3 regions of the Nesterenkonia halotolerans genome follow, and region 1 is predicted to be linked to each of the others. Evidence: predicted binding sites of a transcription regulator. Region 1 holds the regulator's gene; each other region holds the start of a gene.
What was found. Region 1 encodes HspR, which represses chaperone genes until heat shock. Its sites were predicted from a motif close to AAGTTGAGTCNNNNNGACTCAACTT; they were not measured.

Region 1 (10,419 bases):
TCAAGCGCCACATGGGCACCGACTGGTCCACCGAGATCGACGGCAAGAAGTACACCGCCCAGGAGATCTCCGCCCGCACCCTGATGAAGCTCAAGCATGACGCCGAGTCCTACCTGGGCGAGGACGTCACCGAAGCCGTCATCACCGTGCCGGCATACTTCAACGACGCCGAGCGCCAGGCCACCAAGGAGGCTGGCGAGATCGCCGGCCTGAAGGTCTCCCGCATCGTCAACGAGCCCACCGCAGCAGCTCTCGCCTACGGCCTGGACAAGGGCAAGGAAGATGAGCTCATCCTGGTCTTCGACCTCGGCGGCGGCACCTTCGACGTCTCCCTGCTCGAGGTGGGCAAGGATGAGGACGACTTCTCCACCATCCAGGTCCGCTCCACCTCCGGCGACAACCGCCTCGGCGGCGACGACTGGGATCAGCGCATCATGGACTGGCTCGTCGCGCAGGTGAAGTCCAAGGAGGGAGTCGATCTCTCCAAGGACAAGATCGCCGTGCCGCGTCTGAAGGAAGAGGCTGAGCGCGCCAAGAAGGAGCTCTCCTCCACCTCCAGCGCCAACATCAACATCCCGTACGCCACCCAGAACGACGGCGTCCCGGTGCATGTCAACGAGACCCTGTCCCGCGCCAAGTTCCAGGACATGACCTCGGATCTGCTGGACCGCACCAAGAAGCCGTTCAACGACGTCATCACCGAGGCCGGGGTCAAGATCTCTGAGATCGACCACGTGATCCTCGTCGGCGGCTCCACCCGCATGCCCGCCGTGGCGGACCTGGTGAAGCAGCTCTCCGGCAAGGACGCCAACAAGGGCGTCAACCCGGACGAGGTCGTCGCCGTGGGTGCAGCCCTGCAGGCAGGCGTGCTCGCCGGTGAGCGCAAGGACGTGCTGCTCATCGACGTCACCCCGCTGGCACTGGGCATCGAGACCAAGGGCGGTGTGATGACCAAGCTGATCGAGCGCAACACGGCCATCCCGACCAAGCGCTCCGAGGTCTTCTCCACCGCTGAGGACAACCAGCCCTCCGTGGCGGTCCAGGTCTTCCAGGGCGAGCGCGAGTTCACCCGGGACAACAAGGCGCTGGGCACCTTCGAGCTGACCGGCATCGCGCCGGCTCCGCGCGGCGTGCCGCAGGTCGAGGTCACCTTCGACATCGACGCCAACGGCATCGTCCACGTCTCCGCCAAGGACAAGGGCACCGGCACCGAGCAGTCGATGACCATCACCGGCGGCACCTCGCTGGAGAAGGAAGACATCGAGCGCATGGTCGCCGACGCCGAGGCGCACGCCGAGGAGGACAAGGCTCGTCGCGAGGCCGCTGAGAAGCGCAACGCCGCCGAGTCCACTGCCTACTCCGTGGACAAGCTGCTCAAGGACAACGGCGATAAGCTGCCCGAAGAGGTCAAGACCGAGGTCCAGGCCGACGTCGACGAGCTCAAGAAGGCGCTCGAGGGCGAGGACAACGCGGATGAGGTCAACGCCGCGTACGAGAAGCTCCAGGCCTCCCAGGTCAAGATCGGCGAGGCGCTCTACTCGCAGGCTCCCGACGGTGCGGCAGATGGCACCGACGAGACGCCTGAAGAAGAGGACATCGTTGACGCAGAGGTCGTCGACGAAGAGGACGAAGCCGAGAAGAAGTAAGGGGTCTGACTCATGGCAGATCATAAGAACCCTGAGGTCCCCAGCGGCGAAGAGCCCGAGGAGCAGGACCCGGTGCAGGACCCCTTGGCTCAGGCTGAGAAGATCCTGCAGGACCTCCCCGTGGAGGACGCACAGGACACCGAGACGATCGGAGCCGAGGGCAACGCCGAGAACTACGGCGCTGCCGGCGACCCGGTCACTGAGGATGAGGCCGCAGGCGTCTCCTCGGAGGAGGTTGACCCGCGGGTCGCCGAGGAGCCGGAGCTGCATCAGGTGACCGGCGACGAAGGCATCACCGGCGGTGTCGAGACCGAGCCGGAGGAGCGCATCGAGGCAGCTGAGGAGTTCCTCCGCGGCACCGAGGAGGAGGAGATCGCCGAGGCGGCTATGGCATCAGAGGATGAGGCAGACACTGCCGATGACGCTGTGCGCGAGGCGGAGCTGCAGGCTGACCTGCAGCGCCTCCAGGCCGAGTATGTGAACTACCGGCGCCGCGTGGAGCGGGATCGGGCCACAGAGCGCGAGCGGACCAAGGGCCAGCTCGTCACCGAGCTCCTGCCGGTCCTGGACGACATCTCCTCGGCCCGCCAGGCGGGCGACCTCGAGGAGGGGCCGTTCGCGCACATCGCTTCACGGCTCGAGTCGGTGCTGCAGCAGCAGGGTCTCGTGGTGGTGGGAGAGATCGGTGAAGCCTTCGATCCCAACCAGCACGAAGCCATCATGGCCCAGCCTCATGAGGAGATCCCCGCCGATCATGTGGCCGTCGTGCTGCGTGCCGGCTACCGCCACGGTGATCGCCTGCTTCGGGCGGCCCAGGTGATGGTCTCCTCAGGACCCGCCGAGAGCTGAACCGAGAAACAAGGAAGGAGGGAGGCGCCATGGCCTCACAGGACTGGATCGATAAAGATTTCTATGCCATCCTCGGCGTCTCCCGCGATGCCTCTGAGGAGGACATCAAGAAGGCGTACCGAAAGCTCGCCCGGAAGCATCACCCCGACAAGAACCCCGGGGATGATGCTTCCGAGCAGAAGTTCAAAGACATCGCCGAGGCCCACTCCGTGCTGGGTGACAAGAAGCAGCGCGAACAGTACGACGCCGTCCGCGCCATGGGCTCGGGTGCCCGATTCTCGGGTGGCCCGGGTCCAGGCGGGGCCGGCGGAGGTTTCGAGGATCTCTTCGGAAACCTCTTCAACGGCGGCTCCGGCGGCGGCTTCGGTCGCGGCGGAGGGGGCCAGTCCGCAGGCGGGCCCGACCTCTCCGACATCTTCGGTGGAGGCGGCTTCGGCGGTCGTTTCGGCGGCGGCGGCGCGCCCGCCAAGGGAGCTGACCGCACCTCCAAGACCACGATCTCCTTCGGTGGTTCCATTCGCGGAACCACCGTGGGGCTCCGTGAGCCCAGCGGAAGCGTCATCGACGTCCGGATCCCCGCCGGGATCCGCGCCGGACAGAAGGTCCGGGTCAAGGGCAAGGGCCAGCGCGGTCCCGGGGGGTCCGGTGACCTGCTCGTCGAGGTCGCCATCTCCCCGCACAAGTTCTTTGAACGGGTGGATGACGATATTCGCATCCACCTCCCCGTGGCCTTCGATGAGGCCGCGCTGGGCACCACTGTCCAGGTGCCCACTGTGCACGGCGAGAAGGTGCACATCAAGATTCCCGCAGGTGTTGCCTCCGGCCGGGTGCTGCGTCTGAAGGGACACGGCGTGCGCCGCAGAGAGAAGGGTCGCGAGGTCTCCGGCGATATGCTGGTGACCGTCGAGGTCCAGGTGCCCAAGGATCTTCCCGACGAGGCCCTGGACGCGATCAAGGCGTATGCGGAGGCCACGAAGGGGATGGATCCCCGGAAAGGCCTAGAGGCCAAGGCGGTGCTGTGATCATGGATGCTCGGATGAGGCTCGACGCGCGGATGCTCGAGGCGGACCAGCGGCACGCGCCGATGTTCGTCATCTCCGTCGCGGCCGAACTCGCCGATATGCACCCCCAGACCCTGCGCCAGTACGACCGCATCGGTCTGGTCACCCCGCGACGCCAGGGCGGGCGTCACCGCAGATACTCCCCGTACAACATCGAGCAGCTCCGCCAGATCCAGCAGTTCTCCCAGGAGGGCGTCTCGCTGGAGGGCATCCGTCGGATCCTCGAGCTGCAGAACCGGGTGGAGGTCCTCGAAGAGACCGTGGACGTGCTCCGCCACGAGCTGCGTGAATCCGAACGACACTCCACGAAACCCCGGATCTTCGCCGTCGGCCCTCATGGCGATGTGGTCACCGTGGCTCGCGGTCGCCGGCCCCGGGCGAACACACAGGCTCTGGTCCTGTGGGAGCCTGCCCCGCGCCGTCGCTGAGCTGCTCCCATGCAGGCGTCTGACCTGCACTCAGCGAGTCCTGCATGTCCCGAGCGGTGGTCCCCGGGATACTGGAGGACATGTCTGTTTCGAAGCTCCCCCGGTCCATCTCCGTCGGTGTCCTGGGAGCCGGGACAGTTCTGGTGCTGGCCAGCTGCGGCGCTGAGCCCTCCGAGACGGTCGACGACGCGGCGGGGTCGCTCGCCACCGCCGTCAGCACGGGCGACTTCTCCGAGCTGGGCTTCGCCTCCGGCGACGCGGCATCCCTGACCGCCGCTGTGGAGAACCTGCATGAGCCGCTCGGCGAGATCGACCCTACGGTCACCGCCGGCGAGATCACCTTGGACGAGCCGGGTGAGGATTCCCCGCGTCCGGTCACCGCCACCGTTCCGCTGCAGCACAGCTGGGAGCTCGACGACCTCGGCATCGACGGTGAGACCTGGAGCTATGACACCACGGCCGAACTCGTCTACGACCAGGAGTCAGAGGCCTGGGAGGTGGAGGGCACCCCGGAGATCATCTTCCCGGACTACACCGGAGACCAGACGCTGGACCTGGTGACCACCTCGGCCGACCGTGGCCGCATCATGGACGATGCCGGACGTGCGATGGTCTACAACCGAGACGTGGTGCGGCTCGGCATCGACAAGGCTCAGCTGGCCGAGGACGGGGAGCCGGCCGACGAGGAGACGGTGCGCTCCTCCGCCGAGGAGCTCGCCGAGCTGGTCGGTCGGGACGCAGGAGACTACGCAGACACCGTCATGGCCGGAGGCGAGATGGCCTTCGTCGAGGCGATCACGCTGCGCCGCGAGGAGAGCGACGTCACCGCCACCGAGGTCGAGCAGATCCCCGGTGCCGCCTCCATCTATGACCAGATGCCGCTGGCTGATTCGCGTGACTTCGCTCCGCTGCTGCTGGGCCGGGTGGGGCCGGTGACCGCAGAGATCCTCGAGTCAGATCCGAGCCTCTCGGTGGGAGACACGGTGGGTCTCACCGGAATCCAGGCCGCATACGAGGACACGCTGCGCGGAACCCCGGGCATGGAGATCCAGTTCAACGGTGAGACGCAGTTCGCCGTGGAGCCCGAAGCCGGCGATGACCTTGACACCACGATGGTGCCACGGCTGCAGAACCTCGCCCAGGACATCGCCGATGAGCAGGACACCACGGCCGGCATCGTCGCCATTCGTCCCTCCGACGGCGGCATCCTCGCCGCGGCAAGTCATGACCCCGAAGGCGGGTACGTCCCCGTCGCCACCCAGTCCACCTACGCTCCGGGCTCCACCTTCAAGGTGGTCTCCTCCCTGGCGATGCTCCGCGACGGGCTGACGCCGGAGTCCTCGGTGGAGTGCACCGAGGGCACCACCGTGAACGGGCAGCAGTTCGGGAACTACTCCGGCTTCCCCGACGCGTACCTCGGCACCATCGAGTTCCGCGACGCGGTGGCCGTCTCCTGCAACACGGTCTTCGCCGATGCCTATGATGACGTCACCTCCGAAGAGGTCCACCAGGCCGCACTGGATCTGGGTCTGCGCGAGGATCCCAACATCGGCGTCCCTGCCCGCATGGGCTCCATCCCCTCGGATTCCGAGGAGAACCTGCATGCCTCCAACCTCTTCGGGCAGGGCAACGTGGAGGCTTCCACACTGGGGATGGCTACGGTCACCGCCTCCATCGCCGCCGGGGAGACCATCCAGCCTCATCTCGTGGTGCCCGAGGAGGCACCAGAAGCCGTGGAGGGCGGCGTCACCGCTGATGAGGTTGAAGATCTGCGCACGCTGATGACCGACACGGTGAACTTCGGCTCGCTGGAGTCGATGGGGGACGTGCCGGGCGAGCCGATCTACGCCAAGACCGGCACAGCGGAGCGGGGCGAGGGTGACGACGCGTACTCCCACACCTGGGCCATCGCGATGCAGGGGGACCTCGCCGTCGCGATCTTCCTGGAGGAGGGTGAGTTCGGCGGATCGACCAACGGCCCGCTGCTCCAGGAGTTCCTCGAGGGCGCCTCCGCTATCCTGTAGCGGTGACTTCCCAGCCCGAGCCTTCCCAGCCTGACACTTCCGCGCCCGAAACTTCCCAGTCCGATGCCGCTGCGCCGGATGCCTCCGCACCCGATGCCTCCGCCCCTGCCTCTGCGGCCGCCCCCAGGCTCCCGATGCGCCGGCCGCTCTCCTTCGTGCGCCGCAGCAATCGGCTCAAACCCAGCTACCAGCGGACCTGGGACGCGGCGCTGGGGGATGAGCTGCTGGACATCCCCCACGGGGAGCGCGACACCTCCGTGGCCGAGGGTTTCAGGATCGACTGGGCCGCCGAGTTCGGCCGCTCCGCGCCGATCATCGTGGAGATCGGCTCCGGCTCTGGTGAGGCAGTGGCGCACGCCGCCGCGGCGAACCCCGAGACCGATTTCCTCGCCATCGAGGTCTACAAGCCCGGTGCCGCGCAGCTGGTGAGCCGGCTCCGCCGCGAAGGGCTGCGCAATGTCAGGGTCGCCGTGGCGAACGCGCCGGAGGTCCTCGACCAGCTCTTCAGCCCGGGCGAGGTCGCGGAGGTCTGGATCTTCTTCCCCGACCCGTGGCACAAGAAGAAGCACAACAAGCGCCGACTGATCGACGCCGGGTTCCTCGAGAAGATCGCCCGGGTGCTGCCCGAGGGGGGCGTCTTCCGGCTTGCCACCGACTGGTCCGGCTACGCCGTGCAGATGCGCGAGGTCCTCAGTGCCTCGCCCCAGTTCAGCAATCCGCACGCGGGTGAGCGCGCCGGTGAGGACTCGTCGCTGACGCAGGTGCGCCTGTACGATCTTGACGCACAGTCCATGGGCAAGGAGCCGCAGCCGCTCAGCCTGGAGGAGGCCCGCGACGACGACGGCGGCTGGGCCCCCAGGTTCTCGGGTCGCGCACAGACCGACTTCGAGACCAAGGCGCTGAACGTCGGCCGGAAGATCTTCGACCTCACCTTCATCAGGAGGTCGGCAGAGAACCTCTGAGGCAGCGCCCTCGCTGCCGCCGCGGCTGTCCCTCGTGGACGGGAGTCGTAGCCAGACCCGGACGAACCGAGAACACTCTCACACAAGCTGTGAGCGAAGATGCAGACTCGCACCTGTATCGAACTGCCGGATCCACAAGGTCGGCAGAACAACGAGATTGAGGTACAACACTCATGTCTGAAGAGCAGCCACCCCGACGGAGTCAGCGACTGGGGGAGGAGACCCGACGCGTGTCCCGCCAGGCCGGACAGGCACTGGGCCAGCTGAACCCCATCTCCCGGGCTCGCTACCCGCACGACACCCACCCGGCGCTCGTGCCCGGGATCGGCATCGACGAGCAGCGCCGCCGCTACAGCATCGACTGGTTCATCTTCGCGATCACCGGCGTGCTGACCGTGGCCTTCGTGATCTGGGGCGTCACGAACCCTGCGAGCGTCGGTGAGGTCGCAGGGATCGCCTACGACTGGACCATGGTCCACGCCGGATGGCTCTTCAACGCACTCGCCATCGTCGTGCTGGTCTTCCTGCTCATCCTGGCCGCCACCCGCTACGGCAGGATCCCGCTCGGCAAGGACGGCGAACAGCCTGAATACTCCACCTTCGCGTGGATCGCGATGCTCTTCGCCGCAGGCATCGGCATCGGCGTCCTCTTCTGGGGACCCGCCGAGCCGCTGGCCTACTTCTACAACGTGCCCGCACCGCTGGAACATGAGCCCGAGTCGAATCAGGCTCTGCACAGTGCGATGGCGCAGACCTACTTCCACTGGGGCCTTCACGCCTGGGGCATCTACGCCCTGGTGGGCGGCGCGGTGGCCTACGCCGCCTACCGCCGTGGCCGCGTGCCGCTGATGTCTGCGATCTTCGAGAAGATGTTCGGCAAGAAGCACTCGGAAGGCTTCGCCGGAAAGATGATCGACATGTTCGCGATCATCGCCACGCTCTTCGGCACCGCGGCCGCCCTGGGCATCGCCGTGATGCAGATCGGTGAGGGTGTGGTCATCGTGGCCGGTGCCTCCGAGCTCACCAACACGATGATGATCGGCATCATCGCCGTGCTCAGCGCATGCTTCGTGGTCTCGGCCGTCTCCGGCATCTCCCGAGGCATCCGCTACCTCTCGAGCATCAACATCGTCCTCACCATCGGCGTCATCGCCGTCTTCTTCTTCGCCGGTCCGACGCTGTTCCTGCTGAACCTGCTGCCCTCGGCCTTCATGGAGTACCTCGGCACCATGTTCCAGATGATGGGCCGCTCGGCCTCCTGGGGCCAGGAGACCCTGGACTTCCAGTCGGCATGGACCGTCTACTACTGGGCCTGGTGGATCTCCTGGTCCCCCTTCGTGGGCATCTTCATCGCCCGCGTCTCCCGCGGCCGGACCATCCGTCAGTTCATCCTCGGGGTCATCCTGGTCCCCTCCTCGCTGCTCTTCGTGGCCTATGGGGTCATGGGCGGCGTGTCCATGTGGCTGGCTCGCGAGGGGCAGGGAAATGTCAGCCCGGACCTCAGTGCTCCCGAGGTGCTCTTCTCGGTGATCGATGCCCTCCCGTACCTGCAGTGGCTGCCGATCGTCGTCGTCGTCATCCTGGCGATCTTCTTCATCACCTCGGCCGACTCCGCGTCAGTGGTGATGGGAATCCTCACCACCCGCGGCGATCAGGACCCGAACAAGCTCGTCGTGGTCTTCTGGGGCCTCGTGATGGCAGGCGTGGCCACGGTGATGCTGCTGCTCGGCGAGGGCACCGCTCTGCAGGGTCTGCAATCCCTGGTGATCGTCACCGCTCTGCCCTTCGCGCTGGTGCTGATCCTGATCATGATCGCCTGGTCCCGCGAGCTCGCCACCGATCCGCATGCGCTGCGCGAGAAGTACGCCGATCTGGCCGTGAGCAACGCCGTGCTCGACGGCGTGGAACGCTACGGCGATGACTTCGCGCTCGAGGTCGTCCCCACCCACCCGGGTGAGGGTGCCGGCGCCGAGGTCGACTCGGAGCATGATGACTACACCGAGTGGTACCAGCGCACCGATGAGGACGGGGCGCCGGTCGGCTACGACTTCGCCACCGGAGAGTGGGCCGACGGCTGGGATCCCGAGACCGGGGAGATCGGCACCGTGGTGACCGAGGACCCCAAGGCCGAGCAGGATCCCGAGGGTCAGACCACCAAGCGGTAACCGCGTTTGACCACTGTCTTGACCATCGAGGGGTCAGGCAGTGACTGGCGCAGCCGTGAGACCCACATCTCCAGGGCGTGCTCTGAGCCGCAGTGCGGAAGCACCGCCAACAGGTGCTCCCTGGAGAGCACGGCACCCTGCGCCTTCATCAGCGCCCGCATCAGCGCCAGCGGGCCGGGCGCCAGCTGCACCGCAGCGGCGCTCGGCCCCGGCAGGTGCACGGTGTCGCCGGTGATCCGGATGTCCCCGCGGCGGGTCTGCAGCCGAAGGACCTGGTCCTCGTCGGCATGCTGGTGCGCTGGGATCGCCATCACCGCTCCTCACCATGCCGGGTCCGTCAGGCATGTCATGGGCTGCCTGGACTCAGGCTATGGCGCGGTGGTTTCTCGGTGTTGTCGGGCGTGTAAAGCGGATGTATCTTGCGGCTCTCAGCAGGAGCGGGCCGGCGCAGCCGAGGTGGCGAGAACTGGCTTCAGCTGGAGCGGGCCGGCGCAGCCGAGGTGGCGCAGCCTTGTTTTACCTGGAGCGAGGCGGCGCGTAGGCGCGGCGGGCGAAGATCAGCAGCCCGAGCAGCAGCAGTCCCGGAAGGATCCAGCCCGTGACGCCCTGCAGCGTGGCCACACGGAAGTCGGTGGGTGCTCCGGCTTCGGCGAACCAGAAATGCAGGATCGCGGCGGCCGAGATCATCGACTGGGCGAAGGCGGCCGGCCAGATGGAGCCCGAACGCATGCGCAGCCAGGCCAGCACGCCGCCGATGATGATCGAGAAGCCGATCATCAGCGCCAGCGCCAGGAACACCGGGGTCTGGCCGTAGAAGAAGCCCACGGCCAGCAGCGGCGCGTACCAGAGTCCTGAGACGATTCCCGTGAGCACGACGGCGGCCCGTGATCCCCAGCGCACCTGCAGGCGTGGGAAGAGGTAGCCGCGCCAGCCCATCTCGATGCCCGCATGGATCACCACGCCGAGCACCGCGCCGGAGAAGATATACCCCACCTCCACCAGCAGGCCGGTGGCGATGAACTCGGTGGCCTCGCGTCCCAGTCGGGCACTCAGATCCTGGACGAAGATCGGCATGGAGAGGTCCAGCGGGTAGGCACCCAGTGCGGCGCCGATCGGCAGTGCGGCCAGGCTGAACGCGAAGAACAGCAGCAGCGCGAGAATGCTCCAGGCCAGCAGCCTCCCCACCGGGCGCAGCGGGGTGATGCCCAGTGCATCGGTGATGCTCTGTGACTTGAGCTGAGCGCCTGCCGGCTCGCGCTCCGCAGCGGTGTGCCCGTAGAGCAC
Region 2 (10,419 bases), 490 kb from region 1:
GCGCCGTGCTTCTTGTCGCTGGGCAGCAGACTCTCGGGCTGCTCTGCGTGACCGTGGTGTTCGTGTGGACGTTGATCGATCTGATCATGCTGCTCACCGGGTCGATGCGTGACCGAGAGGATCTGCGACTGGCGGGGCACCGTGAGCGGGCCGGGCTCTGCGCCGCGATCACCGTGATCCTGCTGGCCCTGGTGCTGATGATCTCCCTGATGATCGGCACCAGTGCGGGCGTCACCGGCTGATCGGCCCGCGGCGCTGCCATCTCCGCCGGGGGTGAAGATCTCAGGTCGAGGACCTCAGTCGGGGTCGATCTGTCCCACCGGGGTGCGCTTCTCCGCTTGGAACTGGTCCTCGATGCGGCCGTGGGCCCAGTAGGCCGAGAGAGACATGCCCTTGCGCGGCAGCCCCTTGTCCTCGACCAGCAGTCGGCGGATCCGTTTGGTCTGCTCGCGCTCACCGTGGACGAAGACCTGCACGTCTCCGTCGGGGATGCTCAGCTCTGCGAGGTAGTCCGCGAGCATGGTCGTCTCCGGGCTGAAATCGGCTTCGCGGTGCAGCCACACCAGGTCCACGCCTGCAGGAACCGTCAAGGGCTGACGCTCCGATTCATCACGGATCTCGACGACGGCGACTCCGCGCGCGTCCTCGTCCATGGACTCGAGGGCGGAGGCGATGGCGGGAAGGGCGGCCTCATCCCCGGCGAGCAGGTGCCAGTCGGCCTCGCCACGCGGCGCGTAGGCGCTGCCGGGACCGAAGAAGCTGATCAGGTCTCCCGGCTGGGCGTTCTGCGCCCAGACTCCGGCGAGGCCTTCATCACCGTGCACCACGAAGTCGACCCAGATTTGTGAGTTCAGGTGATCCACGTGGCGGATCGTGTAGGTGCGTGTGACCGGCATCAGCTCGGTGGGCAGCTGCTCGCGCAGCGCCTCCATGTCGAAGGGGCGGCTCAGGTCCACGTCCTGCTGCGCGCTCGGATCGCGCTCCAGGGCGGCGGGCAGGAACAGCAGCTTGACGTATTGGTCGGTCGCCGGAGACTCGCCCACCGATTTGAACTCGATGGCATCGAAGCCGGGGCCGCCGAAGACCACCCGAGTCATATGTGGACTGAGCTGCTTCTTGGCCTCGACGCGGAGGACGTGCTGCACGCGTGGTTTCTTTGTCTTGGACACCAGCGCACTCTATTCCACTCTGCGGCAACAGGTCAGGTGACCCTTAGTTGAGACCCGAACTATGACGCACGCCTGCGTTGCTTGATCGGTCGCACACCACCTGCTCCAGTGGCCGAAAAAGTTGAGTGCACTATGCTCAACTTTGGAATATACTGAGTCCAGGTTCCGTTGGAACCGGTGCCGCAAGGCAAGAAACGTACCCGTTGAGCAATGAGTTGAAGGAGCTGATTGCTGTGATGAACACCTCTCTGACCCGCCTGGATCCGTTCACCCTCATCGATGACGTGTTCCGCACCATGCGCAGCCCAGGAGTGGACGCGGCGCAGCGCCAGTCGGGCTTCGTCCCACCCGTGGACGCCCACCGTGAGGATGAGGATCTGGTGCTGAGCGCCGACCTTCCGGGCATCGACCCGGACAAGGATGTCTCCGTGGAGCTGACCGGACGCACGTTGACGGTCTCCGGAGAACGCCGAAGCCAGACCGAAGCCGATGGCCTTCGCGAGGTCCGCTACGGATCCTTCTCCCGCACGATCACCCTGCCGAGCGAGGTCTCCGGCGATGCGATCACTGCGAACTACGAGTCCGGGGTGCTGAATGTCCGCGTGGCCGGGGTCTACGCCGCCGAACAGCCGCGCAAGATCCAGATCTCCTCCACCGAGCGCCAGCAGACGATCGATTCCTGACGCCACCCGCTGAGGGGCGGGCCACCCACCGCTGAGGGGCGGATTCTCCGACGAGTGTGACCCCATTGCGGGGTCAGATGCCCGGAGATTCCGCCCCTCACGTGGAAGGTGGGGGTCCCGCTCAGAAGACGATCGTGGTGCTTCCGTTGCGGATCACGCGGTCCTCGCAGTGCCACTTCACCGCGCGGGAGAGCACGGCGCGCTCGACGTCGGCGCCGAAGCGGGTGAGCTGGGCGACGTCGTCGCTGTGTGAGACCCGGATGACGTCCTGCTCGATGATCGGACCCTCGTCCAGATCACGGGTGACGTAGTGCGCCGTGGCGCCGATGAGCTTCACGCCCCGGTCCTTGGCCTTCTGGTAGGGGCCGGCGCCGATGAAGGCCGGCAGGAAGCTGTGGTGGATGTTGATCACCGGGGCTCCGACCTGGTCCAGGAAGTTCTCCGAGATGATCTGCATGTAGCGCGCCAGCACGATCATGTCCACGTTCCCGCGCAGCAGCTGCAAGTGCTTGGTCTCGGCCGCGGCCTTGTCGCCGTCGACGATGGGCACATGGAAATACGGGATGCCGAAGGGCCGCACGTCCTCGGCGAGGTCTGCGTGATTCGAGATGACCATCGCGATGTCCATCGGGATCTCGCCACGGCGGTGGCGCCAGAGCAGGTCCAGCAGGCAGTGATCGGTCTTGGACGCGAAGATCGCCACCCGCTTGGGCTGATCGGCCGCGGTCAGCGAGAAGTCCATGGAGAAGCGGTCCGCGAGCTTGGTCTGGACCGCCTGCTCCACGGCGGGCTTGGCGGCCGCGAGCCCGGGCAGGTGGAAGACAGTGCGCTGGAAGAAGCGTCCCCCTTCCACGCCCGTGGAGTACTGGTCCAGGCTGATGATGTTGCCGCCGACCTCGGCGATCACCTCAGAGACTGCGGCCACGATCCCGGGCTGATCGGGGCAGGAGATGATCAGTCGGGCGATGTCGTGGGTCTGGGTCTCAGGGGTGCTCATCAGGTCTCCGAATCAGGATCGCCAGGTCAGTGCGGGCGGACGGGACCGCGCCATGGACACTATGACACGAAACAGGGCATGAAAAACGCCCCCGCCCAGAAGGGCGAGGGCGAATCTGCTCCCCCAGTTGGATTCGAACCAACAACCGCTCGATTAACAGTCGAGTGCTCTGCCGTTGAGCTATGGAGGATTGCGACTAAAAAAGTCTAGCAGGGGTTCCGGGTCGCTGTGAAATCCCCGCGGTGGATCTGCCAGCATCCGCTGTGACATCATCTCCTCGTGAGCCACGATCCCGCAACCACCCCCACAAGCGCCCCACCACACACCCCTGGCGGCACCCTGGCCGGCTCCCCTGGCGGCAACGCTGCGTTCGGCAGCCTCACCGTCTTCACCGGATCCGCCTCCGGAGCCGACCCGGACTACACCACCGCCACCAGAGACCTCGGCGCTGCCCTGGCTGCCGCTGGATTCAGCGTGGTCTACGGCGGAGCCACGGTCGGGCTGATGGGCCAGATCGCTGATGCGGCCCTGGAGGCCGGCGGCGAGGTGCACGGCGTCATCCCTGAGGTGCTGATGAACCGGGAGGTGGCCCACCAGGGCCTGACCTCGCTGGAGCTGGTGCCCGACATGCACACCCGCAAGTCCCGGATGGCTGAGCTGGGCGACGGGTTCCTCGCCCTCCCCGGAGGCATGGGCACGCTGGAGGAGTTCTTCGAGGTCTGGACCTGGCAGTACCTCGGCCTGCATGCCAAGCCCGTCGGACTCTATAACGTGAAGGGGTTCTGGGACCCGCTGCTGAGTATGGTCGACCATATGGTCGCGCAGGGGTTCATGTCCCCCGCCCGTCGCGACGCCCTGGTGATCAGCGCAGACCCGCAGGATCTGATCCATCAGCTGCGCGCCTGGACGCCCGCGGGCTGACCGTCACGAGTCCAGCCAGCGCCCCAGCACGACGGTGTCCTGATCGGTATAGCCCATGCCCCGATAGAACTGCTGCACCTCTGCGTTCTCCTGACGCACCATGAGCATGAGCTTCGGGACTCCACGATCGCGCAGCCAGTCCTCCGCGGCGGTCAAAAGCCGCTTGCCGATCCCGCCACCCTGCAGCGACTTCTCCACCGCGGTGTAGTAGATCCAGCCCCGATGACCGTCCTGGCCCAGCATCACGGTGCCCAGCAGCCGATGGCGGGCGTCCACCGCCGCGAGCACTGTGGACTCGGCGCCGGCGAGCGCTCGTCGGCAGTCCTCGTGGGGGTCGTTCCAGGGCCTGGTCAGGCCGGTCTGCTGCCAGAGCGCGACGGCGGCGTCCACCAGGTCTTCTGGAAGGTCGATGATCTCGACCGGAGAGGTCAGCGAGTCCTGCTCACCCATGACGACGCTACTTCTGCACGGGTCGGATCGAGAGGGTCTCGACCATGGAGGCGTCCTCCATGTCGACCACGGTGCGCGCCGCCTCAGCGATGGCCCGCGGAGAGATGTAGATGCCGCCGTCGTAGCTCTCGTTCCCCATGGATTCCTGCAGTGCGACCTGCATGTCGGTGTCCACGCGGCCCGGGTGGATCGAGGTCACCTTCACGCGTCCGCGTTCCTCTTCCCGCAGCGCATCGGTCATCGCGCGCAGCGCGAACTTGGTGCCCGAGTACATGGAGCTGCCCGGACCAGCGGTGTACCCGGCCCCGGAGTTGATGCTCAGCACCTGGCCGTAGGACTCGCGCAGCAGCGGCAGCGCGGCACGGGTCAGCTCGGCCACGGCGAAGACGTTGACGGTGAACATCTGCTGGAACTGTGCCGGGGAGGTCTCCGCGACCGGGTTCATCCAGGCAAGTCCAGCGGAGTGGACCAGCACGTCCAGCCGGCTGAGTTCTGCTGCCTCCAGGGCTGGGGCGATCGCGTCGAGGTCGGTGAGGTCGACCAGGAACGGCTCGGCGCTGGGCAGGGTCTGCACCACAGCGTTGACCGTCTCGGGGTTGGTGCCGCCGACCAGGATGTGGTGCTCCTGGCCGAGCTCCTCCGCGATGGCCTTGCCGATCCCCCGGGACGCTCCGGTGATCAGCGCGACGGGGCGGGTTGATCGGGAGCTGGATGACTGGGTGGACGCGGCGGGGCGGGGCTGTTCGGTCATGGATTCAGCTTAGAGGACGTCGCCCAGCAGCCAGCGGTGCAGCGCCTCGTGGCAGGCGCGCAGCGCATCGGCGCTGACATGTTCGTCATCGGTGTGCGCCAGCAACGGGTCCCCGGGACCGAAGTTCACCGCGGGCACTCCCCTGGCGGAGAAGCGTGCCACGTCGGTCCAGCCGTACTTGGGCATCGGCTCCCCGCCCACGGCGGAGATGAACGCCTTCGCGGCGGGGTGCTCCAATCCGGGACGTGCGGCTGCGGAGCTGTCGGTGATCCGCACCTGATCCCGGGTGATGCCCGCACCGGAGAGCACCTCGTAGACGTGGGCGTGGGCCTGCTCCTCGGTCTTGTCCGGGGCGAAGCGGTAGTTGATCTCCACCACGGTGGAATCCGGGATGACGTTTCCGGCCACTCCGCCGTGGATCCGCACCGCGTTGAGCCCCTCGCGGTAGTCCAGCCCCTCCACACCGATGGTCTGCGGCGCGTAGTCCTGCAGGACGCGCAGCAGTCCGGCGGCACCGTGGATCGCGTTCTCCCCCATCCAGGCGCGGCCCGAGTGGGCGGCGACCCCGGGGATGCTGACCTCAAAGCGGCAGGTGCCGTTGCACCCGCCCTCCACAACCCCGTGGGTGGGTTCCAGCAGCACCGCAAAATCACCGGCGAGCAGCCCGGGCACGCTGCTCAGGACCCTGCCGAGCCCGGACTTGCTGGCCTCGACCTCCTCGTGGTCGTAGAAGACCCAGGTGATGTCCCGGTCCAGGGAGCCGCCGGCCTCCAGGTGAGCCGCGACGTCGTCGGCCAGCTTCAGCTGCACCGCCACCCCGCCCTTCATATCCGTGGCGCCCCGGCCATAGAGCACGTCCCCGCCCTGCTCGCGCTCCCAGCGCGGCGGGACCGTACCGCGGGATCCTGCGGTGGTGGGCAGCGGCACCGTGTCCAGGTGCCCGGCGAGGATGACCCGCTGCCCCGCGCCGGTGTCGGTGCGCGCGATGATGGTGTCGCCGTCGCGGTGCAGGCTCAGGCCACTGAGCCCGGCGAGAGCCGATTCCACGGCGTCGGCCAGGGTCTTTTCATCGCCGGAGACGGATTCGCAGGCGATGATCGCCTCGGTGAGCGCGGCGACATCGCCGGAGAGCTGGGCACGGATATCCATGGCTCCAGCCTAGGCGGGGAACGCGCGAAGCGGCGCCGCCGGACCCGAGGCCAGCGGGAAAAAGTAGGATGGGGCCCATGAGCACTGAATCCCGAATTGCATCTGGCCATGGTCTTGCCAGCGTGACCGCCGACGGCACCGTCCTGGACACCTGGTTCCCGAACCCCGTTCTGTCCCCGCTTTCCGATAACGACGACGCCGCGCTCATCGCCGGCCTCGAGGCCGCCACCGGCGAGGATGCTGACCGCGGGGTGAGAACTCAGCTGGTCTCCGTCGAATCTGACCTCGATGCCGAGGCGACCTCTGCCTCCGACGTGTGGCTGCGCCTGCACCTGCTCTCGCACCGACTGGTCAAGCCGCGGACCATCAACCTGGACGGCATCTTCGGCCACCTCAGCAACGTGGTGTGGACGAACTTCGGCCCCTGCGCGGTGGCCGGTTTCGAGACCACGCGTCTGCGCCTGCGCGCCCGCGGCCACGTCAGCGTCTACTCCATCGACAAGTTCCCCCGTCTGGTCGACTATGTGACGCCCTCGGGCGTGCGCATCGGCGACGCCGACCGCGTCCGGCTGGGTGCACACCTGGCCGAGGGCACCACGGTCATGCACGAGGGCTTTGTGAACTTCAACGCCGGCACACTGGGGAACTCCATGGTGGAAGGACGCATCTCCGCTGGAGTCGTGGTCGGCGACGGCACCGACATCGGCGGCGGCGCCTCGATCATGGGCACCCTCTCCGGAGGCGGCAAGGAGAAGATCACCCTCGGTGAGCGGGTCCTGCTGGGCGCGAACTCCGGTGTGGGCATCTCGATCGGCGATGACTGCGTCGTCGAGGCGGGCCTCTACGTCACCGCCGGCACGAAGGTCTCGGTGCTCGGCGATGACCGCAGCGTGGAGGACACCGTGAAGGCCTCGGCGCTCTCCGGGGTTCCGAATCTGCTCTTCCGCCGCGATTCGGTCACCGGCGCAGTCCAGGCAGTCCCCCGCAAGGGCCAGAAGGTGGAGCTCAACGCGGCTCTGCACAAGAACTGAGCAGAGAGCACAGAGAGGTCCTGATGAGCCCGCGAGCTGATCGTCCCATCACCGTCACGCGCAAGGTCCACCGCCGTCGCCGCCGCGCCCGGGCGGTCATGGCCATCACGGTGGTCGCCGCCGTCGTTGCCGCGACCGGATACGGGGCCTGGCAGTTCATCGAGGAGAACGAATACCTCCTCGACGAGCGCTGCCAGGTGACGGTGGGTGAGACCGAGCATCGGCTCACTCCCGCGCAGACCTACTCTGCCGCGCATCTTGCCGCCGGTGCCGCTGATCGAAACATGCCGGTGCAGGCGGCGATCGACGCGCTGGCCATGTCGCTGCAGGAGACGGAGCTGGAGAACCGGGCAGATCCTGCGGAGGCGGCGGACGAGAACGCGGAGGGCGCGGAGGACAATGGCGAGGAGGAAGCCGCTGAGGTGCCGGCTCCGATCCTCTTCGCCGCCGGGGGCGCCCAGTGGGATGCTGTGGACGCCTCGAACCCCACCCCGCGGACCGCGGACGAGTTCTACCAGGAACTCTCGAACAGCAGCCGGGGCGACGGCACCTCCGAGACGGAGTGGTCCGCCGAGCTGGATCTGGACGAAGCCGCCGAGGCACTGAGCCGTCCGCACAACTCCAGCTTCTACCCGCAGCACGAGGAGCTCGCGCGGGCCTTCGCCCGTCCGTTGACCGGCATGCAGCCGCTGGGGATGACCTGCCAGCTCAGCCAGATCGACGTTCCCGGACCCGACGCGGAAGGTCTCAGCGAGGAGCTGCGGTCCACACTGCCGAACCTGCTCGGCGAGGAGTCCATCGCCGTCGAGGGCTCCGGAGAGAACGGCTCGTTGAGCGTCTCGGTCGCCGAGGTGGACCCCGAAGCAGGGGTCCATGATCCCGTCAATGAGGACTCCGCTGAGCGCGGGGACCCGCTCTGGCTGGTGGCGCAGTGGGCCGTGGCGGCCGCGGAGACCTATGGCGTGCAGTCGGTGCACGCCGGGACACACGAGTGGCAGCGCGACACCGGACGCTGGGAGCGCGTGGACGAGGCCAGCGACGACGCCGTCGAGATCGGCTTCTCCCGCGACTGAGCGCGAGACCCGCTGCAGCGCCCCCCCCCTTTACGCGTTGAGCGGCGGATTCTCCGAGTAGTTGAGGCCGAAGGGCCCCGTGACTAGTCGGAGAATCCGCCGCTCAACGTAAGGGGTCAGCGAAGGGGGATCAACGAACGGGAGTTCAGACTCCCGGGTAGTTGCGCTCGGGCTCGCCGATGTAGATCTGGCGAGGCCGGCCGATCTTGGTGGAGGGATCCTCGATCATCTCGCGCCACTGGGCGATCCAGCCGGGAAGCCGGCCGAGTGCGAACAGCACGGTGAACATCTTCTCCGGGAAGCCCATGGCCTTGTAGATCAGGCCGGTGTAGAAGTCCACGTTCGGGTAGAGCTTGCGCTCGATGAAGTAATCGTCCTCCAGGGCCTTCTGCTCCAGGCGCTGCGCGATGTCGAAGAGCTCGTCGTCGCCGCCGAGCTTGGCCAGCAGGTCATCGGCCAGGCCCTTGACCACGCGGGCACGCGGGTCGTAGTTCTTGTACACCCGGTGTCCGAAGCCCATGAGCCGGACGCCGTCCTCCTTGTTCTTGACCTTCTCCATGAAGGCCTCCGGGCTGACGTCGCCGGACTGGATCTGGCGCAGCATCTTGAGCACCGCCTCGTTGGCGCCGCCGTGGGCGGGGCCGTAGAGCGCGTTGATGCCGGCGGAGACCGAGGCGAAGAGGTTCGCCTGCGAGGAGCCGACCAGGCGCACGGTGGAGGTGGAGCAGTTCTGCTCGTGGTCCGCGTGCAGGATCAGCAGCGTGTCCAGGGCCTTCACGATGTCCGGGTCCAGCTCGTACTGCTCTGCGGGCACGCCGAAGCAGCCCCGCAGGAAGTTCTCGGTGAGCGTGAGGTTATTGTCCGGGTAGAGCATCGGCTGTCCGATGGACTTCTTATACGCATAGGACGCGATGGTGGGGACCTTCGCGAGCATGCGATAGGTCGAGCGCTCCACGTGGTCCTTGTCGAAGGGATCCAGCGAGTCCGGGTAATAGGTGGACAGCGCGGAGACCGCCGAGGAGAGCACAGGCATCGGGTGCGCGTCGCGCGGGAAGCCGCCGAAGAAGTCGCGCAGCTCCTCATGCAGCAGCGTGTGCCGCCGGGTGACCTGGTCGAAATCCGTGAGCTGCGTCTGAGTGGGCAGCTCGCCGTAGATCAAGAGGTAGGAGACCTCGAGGAAGCTGGAGTGCTCTGCGAGCTGCTCGATCGGGTATCCGCGGTAGCGCAGGATGCCCTCATCGCCATCGATGTAGGTGATCGCGGACTTCGCGTTGGCGGTGTTCATGAACCCGGGGTCATAGGTGACCGCACCGGTGGTCTTCAACAGCGGCGCGATATCAAGGCCGTCGTTGCCCTCGACTGAGGACTGCACGGGAAGTTCCAGATCGCCCCCCTGGTAGCTCAGGCGGGCAGGAGTCTGCTCAGTCATGGGTCTCCTTATCAGACACACTCGGGGGACATCATGACAAACCTACCGTGAGGTCACGGCCGGTTGCCAGTTGTGTCCTGGTTCACGGATTTGGGTGTAACCTTCGCCGGTCAACCCATGAGTCGAGCCACTGCAGCAGCGATCCGTTCATCCGTGGCGGTCAGCGCCACGCGGATATAGCCGTTGCCGTGCTCGCCGTAGAACACCCCCGGTCCGACGACGATTCCCCGCTCCGCCATCGCCCGCACCAAGGACCAGGTGTCCTCTGCCGTGGCCTGAGCGGGATCAGCCTCCGCCGAGCGGCACCAGAGGTACAGCCCGGCGTGGGAGTCTTCGATCTGCAGCCCGGCGGCCTGCAGCGCCGGCACCATCAGGTCCCGGCGTCGGCGGTAAACCTCGCGCTGAGCCTGCACATGGGCGTCGTCGTCCAGTGCGGCCGCCAGCGCGGCCTGGATCGGAGCCGGAACGATCATGCCGGCATGTTTGCGGGTGTTGACCAGACCGGCGATCAGCTCGGGGCAGCCCGCGGCGAACGCTGCCCGGTATCCGGCGAGGTTCGACTGCTTGGAAGCGGAGTAGACGGCGAGCAGCCCGCGGTGGTCGCTGGCACCGGTCTCGGAGTCCGTGCCGCAGACCCGGGGGTCCAGGATCGAGGGGACGTCGTCCCCGTCCACCTCCCAGGGAAGTTCGGCGTAACACTCGTCGGAGGCCACCACGGCACCGATCCGGCGCGCAAGAGCCACCACGGAGCGCATCCACTCCAGGC
Region 3 (10,419 bases), 620 kb from region 1:
TCCGTCCGGCTGCGTCTGCTCACCGGCGTGCTCACCGGACTGCTGGTCACCGCCATCACCCAGCTGGATCAGCGCCACGACGCCCTGGCCCAGCGCGGCTTCGGCATGACACCGAGGCCCTCCCCCGCTCAGTTCTACCCCCAGGGTGCGGCACAGCGCGGACTGCGGTGGGGCGCCGCCGCCGGCTCGGTGCTGCTGGTCGGCACCTCGCTGGCCGGGCTGCTGCCGCTTCCCTCCGCCACCGACCTGCTCGGAGAGCTCGATGCCTGAACACGCGCCACTCCCCTCATCCTCTGCGCCGCCTTCCCCACCGGTGCTGACCCTGCGCGAGTTTGGCTTCACCTACCGCGGATCCGATGACCCTGCCCTGACCGGCGTCGACCTGATGCTGCATCCTGGCGAGGCCGTGGCCGTGCTCGGGCCCCAGGGCGCCGGGACCTCCACACTCGCCCGCGCCGTCGCCCGGCTGCTCGGCGAGCACGGCGAGAGCACCGGCTCCCGCGAGGCGACCGACGACGGCATCGGCATGCTCGGCGACGATCCCGAGGCCCAGGTCACCGGACTCAGCCGCACCGTGCGCGAGGAGGCGGCGCTGCCTGGACGCCTGATCGGTCTGCCGCTGCAAGACTGCCTCGCCCGCGCCGCGGTCAGCCTCGAGACGCTGGGCATCACCGCACTGGCCGAACGCGAGCTGTCCACACTCTCCGGCGGAGAGCGCCAGCTCACCGCCCTCGCCAGCCTGCTGACTCTGCACCCCAGGGTCCTGGTGCTGGACCAGGCCTCCCAATCACTGGACCACAGCGCACGACGGCGGCTGGCCCGGTCATTGCGCCAGTTCCGCGCCACCGGTGGTGCCGTGCTGCTCACCGGGCATCAGCATGACGAGCTGAGCGTTGAATGCGACCGCGTGTTGTTCCTGGACGAGAAACGGCTCAGTGCGGGTGGCCTGATGCCGAGTTCGGTCACACCGGTTCAGCTGGCCGCACACGGGATCTGGGACGCGCGCCACGAGGTTCACACCCCGCTGAACACGCCCGTGCACTTGCCGAACTCTGCTCGGGGCCCAGGCCACGAGGTGCTGCTTCGGGTGCGCGACCTTTCTGTCCATCGCGCCTCCGTTCAGGTGCTCGATGGCGTGGAACTGGATCTGCGCGCTGGCGAGGTCACCGCGTTGTTGGGCGCGAACGGTTCAGGAAAGTCCACCCTCCTCGGCTCCCTCGCGGGCCTAGTCCCCTCAGGGGCCGGAGCCAGCATCCTCGGTCCCGGTGGGGTGGAGCTCGCGGCGGAACCGGCTCATCGCCGGGCGAACCATATCGCCTGGGTAGGCCAGGATCCCGGGGATCAGCTTTCGGCTTCCACGGTGCACGCCGAGTTGATGCGCGCCGCCCCGCTGGGCCCCGGCGGGCGTCGACTCAAGCGCGCGGACCGGCTCCAGGCGAAGAAGCAGCGGGAGCTGGATGTCCAGCGCGTGATGGAAATGGCCGGCCTCACCGCCCACGCCGAAGACCACCCCTATGACCTCCAGCCGGCGCAGCGCAAGGACTGCGTGATCGCCTCCGCGCTGCTGATGAACCCAGCAGTGCTGCTGCTCGATGAGCCCACTCTGGGCCGGGACGCTGCCGGGATGGCCCGGCTGAGCCATCTGCTGCGCAGCTTCACCTCTGCAGGGGGAGCCGTGCTGGTAGCGACCCATGATCGGCGCTGGGCTGCGGAGGTAGGCGATCACCAGCTGCGATTGGTGGCGGACCACCTGCTTCCAGACACCTGATTGCTGGTCTTGCCTGCGTCGGGTGCGCCAGGCGCTGGAAAGACTACAGCGGCAGTGACTCCCAGGTGTCGATCATCGCGGGCACCACGGAGACGACCAACAGTGCGGCCATCACCACATTGAAGATCAGCATGTGCTTCGGCTGGGAGATCACCTTCCCCGCGCCGACGCCGAGCAGCGTCCAGGCCACGGTGAAGGGAGCTCCAAAGCACAGGGCGACCAGTGCGATCACCGCAACCTCGGCCAGGAACGAGTCCCAGAATCCGGTGAAGGTGCTCAGCGCCGCCACCGAGAGCGTCCATGCTTTAGGGTTCACGAACTGGAACAGTGCCATCTGCACGAACCCGGGGGGTTTGGCCTCCTGCTTGAGCCGCAGGTCAGTCGGCCCGGTGGCGATCTTGAAGGCGAGCCAGAGCAGGTAGAGGATGCCGATCGGTCGCAGGACGTCCAAGATGACCGGCCACTGCTCAAGCGCCTGGCCCAACCCGATCCCGACCAGCAGCACCATGGAGGGGAACCCGACGTTCACTCCGAGGATCGCCGGCAGGGTGCGCTTGAACCCGTAGGCAGCGCCCGAGGCCATCACGATGGTGTTGTTGGGCCCCGGCGTGCCAGCGCCGGCCACCACGAAGAGCATCAGAGAGAGAATTGCCACTGGACGAGACTACTCTGCGGCGTCGGCGGGCTTCGCCACGGAATCACTGGCGGGCCGCGCCGCCGATTCACTGGCGCGCTGCGTCGTGGAATCGCTGGCACGCTGTGCCAAGGCGATGATCTCCTCTGTGACACGCTCACGCATCTTAGGGCCCAGGCCCTCAGTGGAGAGTGCCTCGTAGAACCACAGCCCATCGGCGGCGAGCCGCGCGATGAAGCACCGGAGCGCGGCGGCTTCCGCGTCGTCGTCGGGGGCTGACACGACCTCCGGGGGCTGCGGGGCCCAGCGGGCGAAGACCTCATCCCACGCTGCGTTCGCCACCGGATCCTCGGACGCCTCGAGCATGAGCAGCAGCTCGGCTCGCTCGGGGTTCTGCGAGAGCCGGACGAAAGCCTGGAAGCGTTCATCCCAGGAGAGCTCCTGTGCGGTCCCGCCCGCCTGCGCCTCGAGGGAACGTTCCCACTGCTCAGCCACATGCCGGTGCAGTCCCAGCAGCAGCTCCTCCCGGGACGGGAAGTGGTAGAGCAGTCCGCCCTTGGTCATGCCCGCCTCGGCGGCCACGGATTCGTAGGTCAGGGTGGTGACACCCTCGCGCTGGACCACGCGGGTGGCGGCGTCGAGGATCTCGTGGCGTTTGGAGGGGCGCACAGTGCTGGATCTCCGCTCAGTGGTTTCCGGGGTAGGCCTGGGATTCGCTGCCCGGAGTGTACCGGCGCAGCATCCAGGACGAGGCGATGGTCGCGAGCAGCATGATCAGGGCGACGCCGATCAGCACTGCGAGGTAGGCGGTGTCGAAGGCCTCGGCGGCCGCCCCCATGGCGGGGGCGCTCCCGGATTCGAGCACCGCAGCCGGGGCCTGCCCGGCGAACTCCTCGGCCCCCGCGGGCAGGACCAGCACCCGGGTGTAGACGAAGGTGATCAGGCTGCCCAGCAGGGCCACCCCGACCAGTCCGCCGAACTCGTAGGAGACCTCCTCGATGGAGGCCGCCATTCCGGCGCGGCGGGGCGGAACGTTGCCCATGATCGCGGTGGAGGCCACCGACATGGACGCACCCAGCCCGGCGCCGAGCACGACGAAGCTGATCACCAGCCAGAGCAGCGAGTCTGCGAGGGTGGCGAAGATGGCTCCGCCCGCGCCCACGGCGGCCAGCGCCATGCCGCCGCCGATCAGGGTGAGCAGGCCGGAGCGGTGCAGGATCGCCCCGCCGAAGAGCGCGAAGGGCATGGAGCCCACGGCCAGTGCCGAGACGATCAGGCCGGCGTCGAGCGGGCTGAAGCCCTCCACCAGCTGGAAGCGCTGGGTGGTGCCCAGTTGAACCCCGACGATGGCGAAGATGCTGGCGCCCGCGGCGATGACGCCGCCGCTGAACCCGCGGTTGCGGAAGATGCTGAAGTCGACCAGCGGCTCCGAGGTGCGATTCAGCCGCACCTGCCGGCGTCCGAAGACGGTGAGCATCACGACGGCGACGACGGTGGAGACCACAAAGAGCGGCCAGTTCACCGGGGTTGCGGCGATGGTCTTGATCGCCAGCACCGCGGCGGTGAGGCCGACCATCACCTGCGCGGAGGACAGCCAGTCCCAGCGCCGGCGTGGGTTGGAGATGTTCGCCGGGCCGACCACGAGCATCAGCACCAGTGCGGCGATCACGATCGGGACGTTGACCAGGAACACCGAGCCCCACCAGAAGAACTCCAGCAGCACCCCGGAGACGATGGGGCCCAGGGCCATGCCGACGGTGGCGACCGCGGCCCAGATGGCGATGGCGAGGTTGCGCTCGCGCTCCACGGCGAAGGTCAGCCGGATCAGCGCCAGGGTCGCCGGCATCATGGCGGCGGCGCCCACCGCCAGCAGGGCGCGGGAGGCGATGAGCATCTCGGAGGTGCCGGAGAAGGCGGCCAGGGTCGAGGCCACACCGAAGATGCCGAGTCCGACCTGGAAGATGCGCTTATGTCCGAACCGGTCCCCCAGCGCGCCGGAGCCCGGCAGCAGCCCTGCGATGACCAACGGATACGCGTTGATGATCCAGAGCTGAGCTGAGGAGGACGCGCCCAGCTCGGTGGTGAGCGTGGGCAGCGCCGTGTACAGGATCGTGTTGTCGAGGGCGATCAGCAGCAGGGCCGAAGAGACGATGGCGAGCATGGTCCATCGCTGCCACGCGGTGAGCGTCTGGCCGAGCGAGGCATGCAAAGAAGGAAGGGTCATCACCGGAGTTACTATACTATACGTACGGTACAGTAACTACCTCGCGGAATCCTCCCAGGTCAGTGCAGAAGCTCGTCGAGTTCCTCCAGGGCAGGAGTGATGCGGGTGCGCCAGCGCCAGTCTGCCTTCGCGTCCGCTCGGGAGGGTCCGCCGTTGATCACCCCGATGGCGCGGTGCGACTGGTGCATGGTCAGGGCAATCTTGAATCCGCTCATCACCGCCATGGAGCTGCCCACCACCAGAAGCGCCGAGGATGCAGCGACGAGCTCATCCACGGCGGCCTTGCGCTCAGCAGGCACCGATTCCCCGAAGTAGACGACGTCAGGCTTGAGCCGGTCTGATCCGCAGACCAGGCAGGTGATCATGTGGAACTTCTCCACCCAGGACTGATCCAGCGTGACGTCGCCATCAGGATTGACGTTCTCAGCGGCGGCGAACGCGGCCTCTGCGTAGCCGGGGTTCGCCTCCTGGAGCCTGGTGTCCATGGAGGACCGAGTCTCGCGGTTGCCGCAGTTCAGGCAGATGACCGAGTCCATGTCCCCGTGCAGATGGATCACCGGGTCCGAGCCGGCGGCGCGGTGAAGCCCATCCACGTTCTGGGTGACGAGTCCGGTGAGCAGGCCCTCGGTCTGCCATTTGGCGAGCAGCCGGTGGGCCTGGTTCGGCTCGGCGCGATGCATCTGGCGCCATCCGACAAAGCCGCGGGCCCAATAACGACGGCGCGCGGCGAGGTCATGCTGGAACTCTTGGTAGGTCATCGGACGGTGCCGATGCAGGGAGCCCTGGGGTCCGCGGTAGTCCGGGATGCCTGAGTCGGTGGAGACACCGGCTCCGGTGACGGCCAGCACCCCGCCGTTCTTGAGCAGCGCGGCGATGCCCTCGCGGGCCTGATCGGCCGGCTGGGGTTCGGCGGTGTCCTCCACCACTCGCGCGATGGACCGCAGAGCCGCCTTGTGGGCGTTCTCGACGGGTCTGGTGAAGGCCTCTGAGGTGGGCTCAGTCACGCGTCAGCGCCCGTACTTATCCTCGTACGGGTCGAAACTGCTGCTTCGTTCCTCGGAGTCCGGTCGCGATCTGCCGGAGACATCCCCATCACCGCGGGTCTTGGCGAGCTCTCTCTCGAGCGCAGTCAGGTCGGTGTCCGGAGTGTAGTACTTGATCTCCCGAGCCTGCTTCGTAGCTTTCGCCTTCTGACGGCCACGCCCCATAAGCGAGACCCCCTCTGTCTTCTCGTGTCCTCTACGATGCCGGGCAGGGCTCATCGCGGGATTAGCTGTTTAAAAGTAGTTCGTGCTCACTAGGTTAACATGACTGGCGCTGCGCCGTCGTCAGATTGCCGCTGTTGGTCAGCACGATCACATGCGACCTCGCCTGGTCAGGTCAGTCACCTGGTTCAACGCCGCGGAGGCCGACTCTGTTCCGCGGTAATGCCCGCGGTGCTGCCCAAGGCGTGCCTGCGCGTCGCGGGCCGCTCGCCCCGGGCTCTCCAGACTGGAAGCGGCACCATCAAGCCGCGGTCCAGGGCGGAGGTGGACCTGGTTCGGTGGGCGATGGAGAATTCGGCATATGACTGATGTGTCCCTCCCGCCGGAGTCCGATCTGCCCGAGCTTCGCTGGTCCTCGGCCTCCCTCGACGGGCTGGGCGCCATTGTGGTGATCTACTCCCCCGAGGACGAGACCATCCGTGCGGCCTCGCTGGCTCAGGCGATCGGCGAGGAACCCGAGGTGGCCGCGATCGGACGTGTGCTGGAGGGACTCATGGATCGCCTGGAGCTGCTGGCACCGACCACCGCCGCCCGGGAGATGAAGCCGCTTCCCGCCGGCACCGGCAGGGTGGCAGAGGCCTTGGCGGCCTATGCGGCGGGGGATCACACCGCGCTGGATGAGATCCCCGTGATCCAGCCGGGCTCGGAGTATCGGCAGGACGTGTGGGCCGCGATGCGCGAGGTGCCCGCCGGGGAGACGGTGTCTTACGCGGAGCTCGCGCAGATGGCGGGCCGCCCGCTGGCACACCGGGCCGCGGCGAGCGCCTGCGCGAACAACCTGGTCGCCTTCGCGGTGCCGTGCCACCGGGTGATCCGTTCCGACGGCGGGATCGGCGGCTACGGCTTCGGCGGCACGGAGACCAAACGCGCACTGCTGGCCCGCGAAGGCCTCACGCTCTCCTGACCCTTCCCGGGCGGTTCGCTGACCCCGAGGGTTCAGCTGTCGAGGAGAAGTGGACCGTTCGCGGGCTTCTTGGACACCGTGAGCCCGTGCATGGATTCACCCTCCAGGGTGAGCTCCTCGCGGTCCACCAGCACCGTGTCCCCGTCCTCCACCTCACCGGAGAGCAGCGCGCGAGCGAGCTGATCGCCGATCTCGCGCTGCACCAGTCGGCGCAGCGGGCGGGCACCATAGGCCGGGTCATAGCCGGTGAACGCCAGCCAATCCCGGGCCGCCTCGGTGACCTCCAGGGTGAGCCGGCGTGCGGTCATCCGCTCCTGCAGCAGCCCGATCTGCAGCTCCACAATCCCGCTGAGCTGCTCCATGGAGAGCGGATCGAACATCACGACGTCATCAAGCCGGTTCAGGAACTCCGGCTTGAAGGAGGCGCGGACCACATCCATGACCCGCTGGTGCTTCACCGAAGTCTCCAGGGTCTGATCCACCAGGAACTGCGACCCCATGTTCGAGGTCAGGATCAGCACCACATTCCGGAAGTCCACGGTGCGGCCCTGACCATCGGTGAGCCGGCCGTCGTCGAGCACCTGCAGCAAGATGTCGAAGACCTCGGGGTGGGCCTTCTCCACCTCGTCGAGCAGGATCACCGAATAGGGACGACGCCGGACCGCTTCCGTGAGCTGCCCGCCCTCGTCATAGCCCACATAGCCTGGGGGCGCTCCGACCAGCCGGGACACCGAATGCTTCTCGGAGTACTCGGACATGTCGATCCGAACCATCGAACGCTCGTCATCGAAGAGGAACTCCGCGAGCGCCTTGGCCAGCTCGGTCTTGCCCACGCCGGTGGGACCCAGGAACATGAACGACCCAGTGGGCCGGTCCGGGTCAGCCACCCCGGTGCGCGCGCGACGCACAGCGTCGGAGACCGCGCCCACGGCCTTCTTCTGCCCGATCAGCCGCGAGCCGATGAGCTCCTCCATGTGGAGCAGCTTCTCAGTCTCGCCCTGCATCAGCCGACCAGCAGGGATCCCGGTCCAGGCGGCGATGACCTCGGCGATGCCGTCGGCGTCCACCTCATCGGCGACCATCTTCTTGCCCTCGGCCGGGGTGGAGGCGTCTTCCTCTTCCGCGGCCGCCAGGTCCTTCTCCACCTGCGGGATCTCGCCATAGAGCAGGCGGGAGGCCTCGGCGAGGTCGCCGTCGCGCTGGGCCCGTTCCGCTGTGGACTTGAGCTCGTCGAGTTTCACGCGCAGCTCACCGGCACGGTTGAGCTCACCCTTCTCGGCCTCCCAGCGAGCGGTGAGCTCGGCCAGCTCCTCGCGCTTGTCGGCCAGGTCGGCGCGCAGCGAGTTCAGCCGCTCGGCGGAGCCCGGGTCGGTCTCATTCTTCAGGGCCAGCTCCTCCATGGTGAGCCGGTCCACCACGCGGCGCAGTTCGTCGATCTCCACCGGCGCGGAGTCGATCTCCATGCGCAGCCTCGACGCGGCCTCGTCGATCAGGTCGATGGCCTTGTCCGGCAGCTGCCGGCCGCTGATATAGCGATCCGAGAGCGTGGCGGCGGCGACCAGGGCGTTGTCCGCGATGCCCACCTTGTGGTGGGCCTCGTAGCGTTCCTTGATCCCGCGCAGGATCGCGATCGCGTCGGCCACGGAGGGCTCGCCCACGTAGACCTGCTGGAAGCGGCGCTCCAGCGCGGCGTCGGCCTCGATGTTCTCGCGGTATTCGTTCAGCGTGGTGGCGCCGATCAGCCGCAGCTCCCCGCGGGCCAGCATCGGCTTGAGCATGTTGGATGCGTCCATGGAGCCCTGCGAGGCCCCGGCGCCGACCACAGTGTGGATCTCATCGATGAACGTGACGATCCGACCCTCGGCGGCCTTGATCTCCTCGAGCACGGCCTTCAGACGCTCCTCGAACTCGCCGCGGTACTTCGCCCCGGCGATCATCGCGCCGAGGTCCAGTGAGATCAGCGTCTTCTCGCGCAGCGATTCGGGGACGTCACCGGCCACCATGCGCTGGGCCAGGCCTTCGACGACGGCGGTCTTCCCGACCCCGGGCTCACCGATCAGGACCGGGTTGTTCTTGGTGCGGCGGGAGAGCACCTGGACCACGCGGCGGATCTCGGAATCGCGTCCGATCACCGGATCGAGCTTTCCGGAGCGCGCGATCTCGGTCATGTCGGTGCCGTACTTCTCAAGCGCCTGGAAGCTGTTCTCCGGGTCCGGTGAGGTGACCTTGCGGTCCCCGCGCAGCCCAGGAAGCTCGGCCTTGAGCGCCTGGATCGTGACACCTGCCTCGGCGAGCGCCTTGCCGGTGGGGCCGCCGTCGGAGGCTGCGCCGATCAGCAGGTGCTCGGTGGAGACGAAGTCGTCCCCGAAGTCCTCGGCTTGGGCTTGGGCGGTCTTGATGACGTTGAGCCCGGCGGGCGAGAACTGTGGCGCGGCGACAGAGTCACCACTGGTGGCTGGCAGGGATTTGATGATGGCCGAGGCGCGGGTGCTCACGGCATCCGCATCTGCGCCGGCGGCCTTGAGCAGCGCGACGGCCATGGATTCGCGCTGATCCATGAGCGCCTTGAGGATATGCGCCGGCTCCACCTGCGGGTTGCTCGCGGTGTTGGCGTTCATTGCGGCGGCCGAGACCGCCTCCTGCGATTTGGTCGTGAGTTTGACGTCCATGTCTGCCCCTCCCAGTGCGTAGTGACGCCGGGTACACGATGGCGTCGAATAAACTTGAGTCCATCATACTCAACTTTAGAGTGGGCGGAAGTATTCCTTGACGCAAGACCGCTCGACATCCGATCCGCCTGTAGGTTCTCGTATAAGTTGGCCAATTATCACCTACTTGGCCACAGCGTGTCAGATTTCTCATCTGCCTGTCCGGCAGGCAAAGTGAGAACGTGAGCAAACCCCAAGCGACGGTCAAATACTGCAACGAGATCGGCGATGAAGTCAGCACGACTTGGGAACAAGCACGTGCTGACCTGATAGTGGAAGGCCTTCCGGTCCGGGTACCCCCGACATTCAAAGGTCAACGGAACTACCCCGGCTTATTCTGGGCTTCTACCAATCGGCGGGTGATGGTCTACGAGAGCTTGCTCGAGCTAGACCGATTGTGGCTGGCCGACTTCGACCTGAACGTGGGACGGATAGCTACCCAACCGTTCCAAATCATGGGGCGTGAGGGCGCTGCGCCACGCAAACACGTGCCCGACATCCTGCTAGTCCATCGAGACAAGACGGTCACTTTGGTTGACGTGAAACCCTCAGCTCATTTGGAAAGGCCAGAGGTCGAAGCGCAACTAGCCTGGACACGCAGCCTTTGCCGGACGAAGGGCTGGAACTACGAAGTGTTCACGGGTAGTGACGGAGCAAAACTCCGCAATATCAAAGCCCTCGCGGTCGGAAGACGCCCTGAACGTCTTCCTCCAGGCTTGGTCGACGCCGCTCGCGCGACCTTGGACTGCAGCGAGGTGACGCTGCGCGAAGTCCTCACGAGAAGGCCCGAGGGTTGCGACGTGAATTCATGGCGCGTGGCAGTACTGGCCTGCCTGTGGGCTGGGTACATGACCCTCGATCTGGAGCAACCGCTCGGCGAGGAGACCGTTCTGAAATCTTCGGCAGGAGCTAGAGC

Region 2: a site for HspR is predicted at 1,288-1,312, ahead of H4W26_RS04730 (Hsp20/alpha crystallin family protein). Genes of this name have one in related genera too.
Region 3: a site for HspR is predicted at 9,516-9,540, ahead of clpB (ATP-dependent chaperone ClpB). Genes of this name have one in related genera too.

The regions. Positions count from the first base shown of each region.
Region 1 covers NZ_JADBEE010000001.1:1,519,623-1,530,041, reverse strand. The annotation lists gene dnaK (molecular chaperone DnaK) at 1-1,646, shown strand, start outside; gene H4W26_RS07020 (nucleotide exchange factor GrpE) at 1,659-2,495, shown strand; gene H4W26_RS07015 (DnaJ C-terminal domain-containing protein) at 2,525-3,517, shown strand; gene H4W26_RS07010 (heat shock protein transcriptional repressor HspR) at 3,520-3,984, shown strand; gene H4W26_RS07005 (penicillin-binding transpeptidase domain-containing protein) at 4,065-6,008, shown strand; gene trmB (tRNA (guanosine(46)-N7)-methyltransferase TrmB) at 6,011-6,970, shown strand; gene H4W26_RS06995 (BCCT family transporter) at 7,144-9,135, shown strand; gene H4W26_RS06990 (winged helix-turn-helix domain-containing protein) at 9,117-9,446, opposite strand; gene H4W26_RS14015 (CPBP family intramembrane glutamic endopeptidase) at 9,652-10,419, opposite strand, start outside.
Region 2 covers NZ_JADBEE010000001.1:1,030,033-1,040,451, forward strand. The annotation lists gene H4W26_RS04720 (TM2 domain-containing protein) at 1-242, shown strand, start outside; gene H4W26_RS04725 (siderophore-interacting protein) at 297-1,169, opposite strand; gene H4W26_RS04730 (Hsp20/alpha crystallin family protein) at 1,406-1,852, shown strand; gene purU (formyltetrahydrofolate deformylase) at 1,974-2,849, opposite strand; tRNA gene H4W26_RS04740 (tRNA-Asn) at 2,968-3,039, opposite strand; gene H4W26_RS04745 (LOG family protein) at 3,129-3,770, shown strand; gene H4W26_RS04750 (GNAT family acetyltransferase) at 3,774-4,220, opposite strand; gene H4W26_RS04755 (SDR family oxidoreductase) at 4,228-4,971, opposite strand; gene dapE (succinyl-diaminopimelate desuccinylase) at 4,981-6,120, opposite strand; gene dapD (2,3,4,5-tetrahydropyridine-2,6-dicarboxylate N-succinyltransferase) at 6,198-7,151, shown strand; gene H4W26_RS04770 (hypothetical protein) at 7,175-8,224, shown strand; gene H4W26_RS04775 (citrate synthase) at 8,370-9,653, opposite strand; gene dapC (succinyldiaminopimelate transaminase) at 9,764-10,419, opposite strand, start outside.
Region 3 covers NZ_JADBEE010000001.1:2,143,878-2,154,296, reverse strand. The annotation lists gene H4W26_RS09780 (energy-coupling factor transporter transmembrane component T family protein) at 1-270, shown strand, start outside; gene H4W26_RS09775 (ATP-binding cassette domain-containing protein) at 263-1,768, shown strand; gene H4W26_RS09770 (LysE family translocator) at 1,812-2,423, opposite strand; gene H4W26_RS09765 (TetR/AcrR family transcriptional regulator) at 2,433-3,071, opposite strand; gene H4W26_RS09760 (MFS transporter) at 3,088-4,626, opposite strand; gene H4W26_RS09755 (Sir2 family NAD-dependent protein deacetylase) at 4,686-5,630, opposite strand; gene H4W26_RS09750 (DUF3073 domain-containing protein) at 5,634-5,834, opposite strand; gene H4W26_RS09745 (methylated-DNA--[protein]-cysteine S-methyltransferase) at 6,193-6,795, shown strand; gene clpB (ATP-dependent chaperone ClpB) at 6,828-9,464, opposite strand; gene H4W26_RS09735 (TnsA-like heteromeric transposase endonuclease subunit) at 9,686-10,419, shown strand, end outside.